Regions from separate parts of the Streptomyces sp. NPDC058000 genome, predicted to be linked through region 4. Evidence: riboswitches for the same ligand, from Rfam matches in the RefSeq annotation. Region 4 holds a riboswitch; each other region holds the start of a gene.
The links. A riboswitch is a leader RNA that binds a small molecule or an ion and turns the genes downstream of it on or off. The one in region 4 is predicted to bind cyclic di-AMP.

Region 1: linked by a shared signal. The riboswitch ahead of ACFVT2_RS30960 (transglycosylase family protein) and the one ahead of ACFVT2_RS29270 (peptidoglycan DD-metalloendopeptidase family protein) in region 4 are both predicted to bind cyclic di-AMP.
Region 2: linked by a shared signal. The riboswitch ahead of ACFVT2_RS32160 (NlpC/P60 family protein) and the one ahead of ACFVT2_RS29270 (peptidoglycan DD-metalloendopeptidase family protein) in region 4 are both predicted to bind cyclic di-AMP.
Region 3: linked by a shared signal. The riboswitch ahead of ACFVT2_RS26440 (M23 family metallopeptidase) and the one ahead of ACFVT2_RS29270 (peptidoglycan DD-metalloendopeptidase family protein) in region 4 are both predicted to bind cyclic di-AMP.

Annotation. Positions count from the first base shown of each region.
Region 1 is NZ_JBHVQS010000043.1:55,162-57,341, reverse strand. Features, by position in the region: gene ACFVT2_RS30965 (transglycosylase family protein) at 1-854, shown strand, start outside; cyclic di-AMP (ydaO/yuaA leader) riboswitch at 1,104-1,279, shown strand; gene ACFVT2_RS30960 (transglycosylase family protein) at 1,287-1,967, shown strand.
Region 2 is NZ_JBHVQS010000047.1:13,691-15,870, reverse strand. Features, by position in the region: gene pcrA (DNA helicase PcrA) at 1-605, opposite strand, end outside; cyclic di-AMP (ydaO/yuaA leader) riboswitch at 840-1,026, shown strand; gene ACFVT2_RS32160 (NlpC/P60 family protein) at 1,034-2,167, shown strand.
Region 3 is NZ_JBHVQS010000031.1:52,478-54,657, forward strand. Features, by position in the region: gene ACFVT2_RS26435 (M16 family metallopeptidase) at 1-545, shown strand, start outside; cyclic di-AMP (ydaO/yuaA leader) riboswitch at 854-1,010, shown strand; gene ACFVT2_RS26440 (M23 family metallopeptidase) at 1,023-1,802, shown strand; gene ACFVT2_RS26445 (GntR family transcriptional regulator) at 2,087-2,180, shown strand, end outside.
Region 4 is NZ_JBHVQS010000038.1:62,454-64,633, forward strand. Features, by position in the region: gene ACFVT2_RS29265 (DUF2332 domain-containing protein) at 1-44, opposite strand, end outside; cyclic di-AMP (ydaO/yuaA leader) riboswitch at 471-627, shown strand; gene ACFVT2_RS29270 (peptidoglycan DD-metalloendopeptidase family protein) at 858-2,165, shown strand.

The sequences.
Region 1 (2,180 bases), on a different contig from region 4:
AGCAGATAGCCGTGGGCCAGGCGATCCTCGACGACCGCGGCCCGGACGCCTTCCCCAGCTGCGCGGTGCACGCCGGCCTGACCAAGGGCGGCCGCAAGCCCGCCGTCGACCCGGGCCCCACCAGCCGGCCGACGCCGCGCCCGACCGACCGCCACACCGGCACCGGCGCCCCCTCCGACTCCGACGCGACCGGGGACGCCTCCGGCGCGAAGGGGGACCCGGGCGAGGACGGCCCGGCCACCAAGACCCCCGAGCCGTCCGGCAGCGATTCCGGCCGTGGTTCCGGCGGTGGTTCCGGCGGTGACACCGGTACGGATGCCGGCTCCGGCACTGGCTCCGACTCCGGCACCGGTTCCGACTCCGGCACCGACGCCCCGGACGCGCCCCCGGTGACCCCGCCCCCGGCGACCCCGGGCCCGACGGACTCCCCGTCCGCGTCCCCCGCCCCGTCCGACTCCGGAGCGCCCACCGGGTCCCCGTCCGGGACGCCGTCCACCTCCCCGTCCGACCCGGCTTCCCCGGCTCCGTCCGGCTCCACCGAGCCCGGTGACCCCGCCGCGCCGCCCGCCACCGGCAAGCACCGCGGCGCGCCGGACGGTGGCGCGGACGCCGGGGACGACCGGGACGGCGGCAGCGGCCGGCACGCCTCCCGCGGCGGGGAGGCGCCCCGCACGCCCCCGGCGGACGGCAGCTACCGCGTACGCCCGGGTGACAACCTGTCAGCGATCGCCGACAGTCATGACCTGCCGGGCGGCTGGCCCGCGCTCTACCACCGCAACCAGGGCCTCATCGGCTCCGATGCGGACCTCATCCACCCCGGTCAGCTGCTCGATCTCGGCCGACCCCAGGGGTAGTTACCGCCGGTTCGCCCGGTTTCGTAAAAGTGAGATATGGCTCTCGTTGCGGGGGATGGGTCCAGGCCCGTCCCCCGTTTCCATACTGGGGCCTACCTGCGGAAATGCTGGCCGCGATGATCAAAAACGGTCAACTTGGTTCAGAAGATGGGGTTTGAACACCAACGGGATTACTGCTTACGGTCAGGACCGCTCGCCAAAGCGGGCCCTCCGATCGCACGCCGAGTCCTGCCGGCGGTTGGAGTCGACGACGCGCAAGCGCCGAAGGCAGGAGCGGGGGACCCAAGGTAAGTGCCGGCCCCGCCCGTGAAAACGGGTCGACCGGCTTGGGGTGAAGCCCTGCGTGTCGCATCCGCGGCACGCACGGCCGGGCAGCTCACGCCCGAACCCGACAGCTCACCTCGTAGGCGTCGGTGAGGAAACGAACGCACGATGCTGATCAACAAGGGCAAGCACCGCCGCAGCTCCAAGGCCGTCCGCGTCGCCACCCTGGCCGGTGTCGCCGGCGCCGCCGTCGCCGTCCCGCTGCTGGGCGCCACCTCCGCTTCCGCCGCCTCCGTCGCCACCTGGGACAAGGTCGCCCAGTGCGAGTCCGGCGGCAACTGGTCGATCAACACCGGTAACGGCTACTACGGTGGCCTGCAGTTCTCGAACTCCAGCTGGGCCGCCGCCGGTGGCACCCAGTACGCGGCCCGCGCCGACCTGGCCACCAAGTCCCAGCAGATCGCCGTCGCCGAGAAGCTCCTCGCCCTCCAGGGCCCGGGTGCCTGGACCTGCGCCGGCGCCGGCAACCTGACCGCTGGTGGCCCGGCCGCCAACGTCGACACCTCCGGTGCCACCGTCAAGAAGAGCCAGGGCGCCTCCGAGGCCCGCAAGCAGACCCAGGGCACCACCAAGAAGTCCGCCCCGGTCCGCGAGAAGGTCGAGAAGGCCCAGCCGGCCCCGCAGCACTCGCACCGCTCCGGTGACACCTACACCGTCAAGTCCGGTGACACCCTCGCCAAGATCGCCAAGGCGCACGGCACCAACTGGAAGGCGCTCTACGCCGCCAACAAGTCCGTCGTCGGCGGCAACCCCAACCTCATCTTCCCGGGCCAGAAGCTCAGCATCTGAGCCGTCCCGGTTGCCCCAGAGAGCTGCCCCGCCGCGGCGCGTACCCCCGAGCGCGCCACGGCGGGGCTTCTTTCGTTGTCCGGGTCCGGACGCCGCGCCGCGGCCCGTCCACCTGCCCGGCGCCGCCCGGCTGGCACACGTCCTGACGTGCAGCGTTTCCCGATGCCCCGGGCGGCCGGGCGCGGCGTTCCCCGCATAGCGAACATCGTGCGG
Region 2 (2,180 bases), on a different contig from region 4:
TTGGGCGGGAAGCGCTTGGGGTCCAGATCGAGATCGCGGCAGACCAGGGCCATCAGGCGCTTGGAGTCGGCCGCGTCGTAGATCGAGAAGGAGGAGGTGAAGCCGAGCCGCTTGGACTCGCGGCGCAGGATCCGCACACAGGCGCTGTGGAAGGTGGAGACCCACATCGCGTTGGCCCGCGGGCCGACCAGGTCCTCGACGCGCTCCTTCATCTCGCCCGCGGCCTTGTTGGTGAAGGTGATCGCGAGGATCTGGCCGGGGTGGACGTGGCGCTCGGCGAGCAGGTGGGCGATGCGGTGGGTGAGCACCCGGGTCTTGCCGGAGCCGGCGCCGGCGACGATCAGCAGCGGGCTGCCGCTGTGCGCCACGGCGGCCTTCTGCTGGTCGTTGAGCCCCTCCAGGAGCGCCGCCGGGTCGATGGGCGGGCGGGCGGCACCGTCGCGGTAGTACGGCTCCCTGGGGGCGGGCGCGTCGAACTGCCCGCCGAAGAGGTCGGCGGGGACCTCCTCCGGGGCCGGACCGGGCTCGTCCTCGGGCGGCGGCGGGGGCTCCTCGTCCGGGGGGCCGAGGTCCGCCAGGAAGCTGTCGTCAAAGAGGCTGCTCATCGCCCACCGAGTCTAGGCCGCCGCACTGACAACCGGTCCCGGAGTCCCGGATTGGCCGGTACCGCTCCGGATCGGGCAATTCCTTGTGCGACCTGGGGCAAACCCGGGGCCGCTCACATTCAGGTCACAAAAAGGTTTCGGGCATATCGAACACCAGCCTTCACAGAAGCCACACGAGTTGGCTACGGTCTCGCTCGGGCAGCCCGCCGTCCCCGCGGACGACAGCGTTCGCACGGGCCGCCCCCGCCGAGTCCGGTCCTGCCCTCAAAGGCACCCGGAGCCGGGGACCCACCAGCACCACCGGGGTGAATCGACCGGTGCGACCGTCGCCAGGCGGACGCACCAGTCGTAGGGCAAGCCTTCCGTCAGCAGACCGCCCGAACCCGACAGCTAACCCGGTAGGCGGTCCACGGAAGGAGTCGCCGGCCTTGGCGTCCCATCGCAAGCCGCGCACCCCCATACTCGCCACGCCCGGCGGCCGTCGTACGGCAACCGGGCTCACCACCGCCGCCCTCGCCTCGGTCACCCTGCTCTCGCAGACCGCGAACGCGGCCCCGAAGGCACCCCAGCCGACCGTCGAAGAGGTCAAGGCGAAGGTCGACGGCCTCTACCAGCAGGCCGAGGTCGCCACCCAGAAGTACAACGCCGCCAAGGAGAAGGCGGACGGCCAGCAGCGCACCGTGAACCGCCTGCTCGACGAGGCGGCCCGACGCGCGGACAAGATGAACGAGTCCCGGCGCCGGCTGGGCGCGTTCGCCTCGGCGCAGTACCAGAGCGGCGGGATCAGCCCGACCGCCCAGCTGATGCTCGCCAAGGACCCGCAGCAGTTCGTCGACCGCAACCATCTGATGGAGCAGTTGACCGGGCAGCAGAAGCAGGCGATCACCGACTACCAGGAGCAGGCCGCGGCCGCCTCCCGCCAGCGGGCCGAGGCCACCAGCAGCCTGGAGAGCCTCCAGCAGTCGCAGACGTCCCTGAAGGAGAACAAGAGAAGCGTTCAGACCAAGCTGGCCGAGGCACGCCAGCTGCTGTCCCGGCTGACCGCCCAGGAGAAGGCGCGGCTGGCCGAACTGGAGCGCCAGAAGGAGGCCGAGGCCGAGCGCAAGGCCGCCGAACAGGCCCGCAAGGAGCGGCAGCAGCAGCCCAGCGGCGGCAGCAGCAGCGGCTCCGGCCAGGGCTCCGGGGGCGGCACGTCCGACAGCGGCTCGTCCTCCACCAAGGCCCAGAAGGCGCTCGCCTTCGCCCGCGCCCAAATAGGCAAGCCGTACGTCTGGGGCGCGACCGGGCCCAGCTCCTATGACTGCTCGGGGCTGACACAGGCCGCGTGGAAGGCGGCCGGGGTCGACCTGCCGCGCACGACCTGGGACCAGGTCAAGGTCGGCAGCCGGGTCGGCACCAGCGATCTCCAACCCGGCGATCTGGTGTTCTTCTTCAACGACATCAGCCACGTCGGGATGTACATCGGCGGCGGCCAGATGATCCACGCCCCGCACCCGGGCGCCAGCGTCCGGGTGGAGTCGATCTACTACATGCCGATCTACGGCAGCGTCCGGCTCGGGTAGCCGGCATGCGGGC
Region 3 (2,180 bases), on a different contig from region 4:
TCGGCACATACTGCCTCGGCGGCACCCTCACGTCCCGTCTGGACCGGGTGCTGCGCGAGGAGAAGGGCTACACCTACGGGGTGCGCTCCTTCGGGCAGGTCCTGCGCTCCTCCGCGCCGTCCTCCCCGGAGGGGGCGACCGGCGCCGCGCTGCTCGCCATCAGCGGGTCGGTGGACACGGCGTCCACCGGGCCGGCCCTCCAGGACCTGTGGACGGTGCTGCGCACCCTCGCGGCAGAGGGGCTGACGGACGCCGAGCGTGACGTGGCGGTGCAGAACCTCGTCGGCGTCGCGCCGCTGAAGTACGAGACCGCCGCCGCCGTCGCCGGGACACTGGCCGACCAGGTGGAGCAGCAGCTCCCGGACGACTACCAGGCGCAGTTGTACGTCCGGCTCGCGGAGACCGGCACGGTCGAGGCGACCGCGGCGGTCGTCAGCGCCTTCCCGGTGGACCGGTTGGTGACGGTCCTGGTGGGTGACGCGGCGCAGATCGCCGAGCCCGTCAAGGCGCTGGGCATCGGCGAGGTGACGGTCGTCAGCGGCTGACCGTCCGCGTGACGTCCGGTCACCCGACGGCTCGTCACTCATTGAGACTTATCGACAAAGCGGCTCCCGTGGCGGTTACTTGCCACGGGGGCCGCTTTGTGCGCCTGCCTGGTCGGCTGCGCGCCGGGAGTGCGTGACTCCGTGGGGTCGTGTCCGGCGGGCGGCTGGTGCTGCCCGCCCGCTTGCGTCGGCTGCCCGATTCGCGTGTGGCGTACCGCACAAAAATCCGGTTCTGTTTGCCGATTGAAAGTTGTCCCGTTTAGCGTCGGTCCGGCTGTTCGTCACAAGTCCGCCACAACAGTGGCACCGGACAGTCATCGCCGAGTCCCCGTACGGCGCGAGCCAGGGGAGCCGGGGACCCACCCGTCCCTTGGGGTGAATCGGACCCCTCTTCGGAGGAGTCCGTAGGAGACCTTCCTGCTCCGAACCCGTCAGCTAACCCGGTAGGCGAGAGGGAAGGAAAGGACCAGCCAGTACATGGCGTTCACCCGTGCCACCGGGAAGCACCGCCGTGCGAGCCGCACCGCTCGTACCACCCGCAACCTCGCCGGCATAGCCACCCTCGCGGCCTCTGGTGTCGTCGCCTCCGTGGCGTCGCCCGCGCTGGCCGCCACGGACGAGTCGGCCCCCCGCGACACCGGTCTCCAGCAGTCCGTCGTGATGGGTGACGAACTCGCCGTGCGGATCGAGGCCCAGGCCGACGCGCAGCAGGCGGCCGCCGAGGCCACCGCGGCCCGGGCGAAGGCCGAGGCCGAGGCCGTTCGGCTGGCCGAGGTGGCGAAGAAGCGGGCCGACGAGGAGCGCGCGGCCAAGGTGCGCGCCGCCCGCGAGGCCGAGCGCAAGCGCCTCAACACCTTCGTCGCACCCGTGACCGGTTCCTACGTCTCCACCGGGTACAAGGCGTCCAGCGGCCTCTGGTCCTCGGGCAGCCACACCGGTATCGACTTCCATGCCGCCTCCGGTACGCCCGTCCACGCCGTGGGCTCGGGCACCGTCGTCGAGGTCGGCTGGGGCGGTGCGTACGGCAACAACATCGTGATCCGGATGAACGACGGTACGTACACCCAATACGGTCACCTTTCGTCTTTCGGGGTGACGGTCGGCCAGACGGTCACCCCGGACCAGCAGATCGCCCTCTCGGGCAACACCGGCAACACCACGGGTCCGCACCTCCACTTCGAGGCCCGGACGGGCCCGGACTACGGCTCGGACATCGACCCGGTCGCCTACCTCCGCGCGCACGGCGTCACCGTCTGACCTGATCGCGACCTCTCCGCCGCAGTACCGTCCCCCGGAGCCCCGGCCCGCCACCCCTGGCGCGCCGGGGCTCTGCTGTCTCCGTAGGGCCACCGGTGTCTCCCTGGGGCTGTCGGTTTCTCCCTAGGCCCTCGGCGTACCGCCCGCACGGTGCCCCCGCCCAGCGGCCGAAAAGCGTCGATGAATTCACGACGTCCCGAGGGAAAGTCCGCCCCGGTCGAATAGAGTCGGGGAAAGTCGCCGAGCGGCGACGTTTTCCGGGGATTACGGCGGAGGCACGGACGATGCGAGGTCACATTTCCGCGCACGCGGTGTGTACAGCGATTCGCGACGATATTGTGTCGGGTGTGCTCACGCCGGGAAGCCGGCTGATCGAGG
Region 4 (2,180 bases):
CCGGCGGTCCCGGCGTTTCCGGTGTTCGCGACGTTGACGACCATGAGGCGACGTTATCCTCCTCACGTTCCGTAACTGCGGGGCGTCCCTCCGCATAACGACTCACGCACAATCATCACGAGATCGTTTGGCGGGGCGGTACCAACTCGCCCTGTTTGCGGCCGGGCTGGGGGTAAAAGTCCATGCCAGAGCTTCCTCGGGGGGCTTGCGGAACCCCCGTGGATTCGTGGGAACGCTTGGATTTCCCGCACCGTCTCTATTACTGTCCGATAACGGAGCGCGGTCGTCCCAGCCGTCGCCAGTGGCGGCACCGTGCGCCGACGCCGAATCCCGTACGCGCTGTTCCCGCACGTCCAGAACGACCTTTAAAGCCACCCGCCCGAGCCGGCTGTTCGCACGGCGCGACCGGTGTCCCCGATCCGTGTCCTCGACCCGAGTCGAGTCGCCCGGATCGACCGGTTCCGAGGGGCCTGTCGGATCCGCCTGGAATTGCTGGGAATTGAGTCGAGGGAACCGGGGAACCACCCTCTTGGGGTGAATCGGGCGCCTCTCGCCAGGGGGCGCTCGTAGGAGACCTTCCTGCTCCGAACCCGTCAGCTAACCCGGTAGGCGAGAAGGAAGGAAAGGAGTGCGCCCCCGTGGCGTCCAATAGGCCCGCCCCTCATGCTCCGTCCGCGTACGGCCTTGGTGGCCCCGCCGACTTCGGCGGCTCGGTCGGCTTCGGCGGCCCCGCCGGGCCCGGTGGTCCCACCGGCCTCGCTGTTCCCACCGCTGCCGGTGATCCCACCGCTGCCAGTCATCCCGCTGGTGTCGGTGCTCCCGTTGGCTCGGCCCATGTCCAGCCGCCCTACGGGGAGTTGACCGATCGGCGTCCGCACCAGGGCGCGTTCTCCCACGACCTGCTGGTCCCGGAACCGCTGCCCCAGGGGGCGCCGTCCCCGGGCGTACCGGTGCAGGGTGCGCCGGTGGCGGGCTCGCTGCCCGGTGGCGAGCCGGCGCTCGGCCTCGAAAGCGAGGGCGCCGACGGCGAGGGCGCCGATGAGGAGGGGTTCCCGGTCGACGAGTCGGGTGTCGGCGACGGAGCGGCCCGTCTGGTCCGCGGCAAGCACCGGGTGGCCAAGCAGCGCGGCGGTGGTCTGGCGCGCGGCGGCACGGTGCTGGGCGTCGGCGTGATCGCGGCGGTCGGCGCGAGCGGGGTGGCCGCGGCCGAGGGCCGACCGCCGGTGCCGATATCGATGCCCGACCCCGGTGGGCTGGTCGATGACGCCGCCGGCGCGCACCAGGACGCCGCGCCCCGCCCCGGTGCCAGCCCGTTGGCGGCCGGCGGCGGTGTCGCGCACGCCCCGACGGCCGCCACTTCGGCGGTCGCCGCCCCCTCCAGCCCCTCCGCACCCCTCTCCCAGGCCATCGCTCCTGGTGACGGCGCGCAGGGCGCGGCCGAGGCGCTGCGCAACCGCATCCTCCAGCAGGCCGACGGCCGGCCGGGCGCCGCGGAGCACGCCGCCGTCCTCCAGGCGGCCCACGACACGGGCGCCCAGCAGGGGGCCGCGGAGCGGGCCGCGACGGGCGAGGAGAAGCCGGCGGCAGCGCCGGAAACGACGACGGCGACGCAGCCAACAGTCGAAACGGCAGCCGAGACGGCAGCCGAACCAGCGGCTGAATCGGAAGCCGAAACGGCAGCCGAGCCTCAGGCAGGGGCGGAAGCCGCGCCCCGCACGGCGCCGGAGGCCCGTCCGGCGCCGCAGGCCGACCGGCCCACCGACGCGGCGAAGCCCTTCGCCGCCCCGGTTTCCTCGTACACCCTCGCCGCCGGCTTCGGGCAGACCGGCGACCGCTGGGCCGCGGACCACACCGGCCAGGACTTCACGGCCCCAACCGGCACGCTGGTCACGGCAGTTCACGACGGGACCATCACCCAGGCGGGCTGGGCCGGCGGCTACGGCTACCGCATCGTCCTCACCCTCGACGACGGTACGGAGCTCTGGTTCTGCCACCTGTCCTCGATGGTCAAGACGACGGGCCGGGTCCACACGGGCGACGTCATCGGCCGTGTCGGCGCTACCGGGAACGCCACCGCTCCGCACCTCCACCTGGAGGTCCGCCCGGGCGCCGGCGCCCCGACGGATCCGCTGCCCTGGCTGCACGGCCACGGGGCCACCGTCTGATCGATCCGGCCGGCT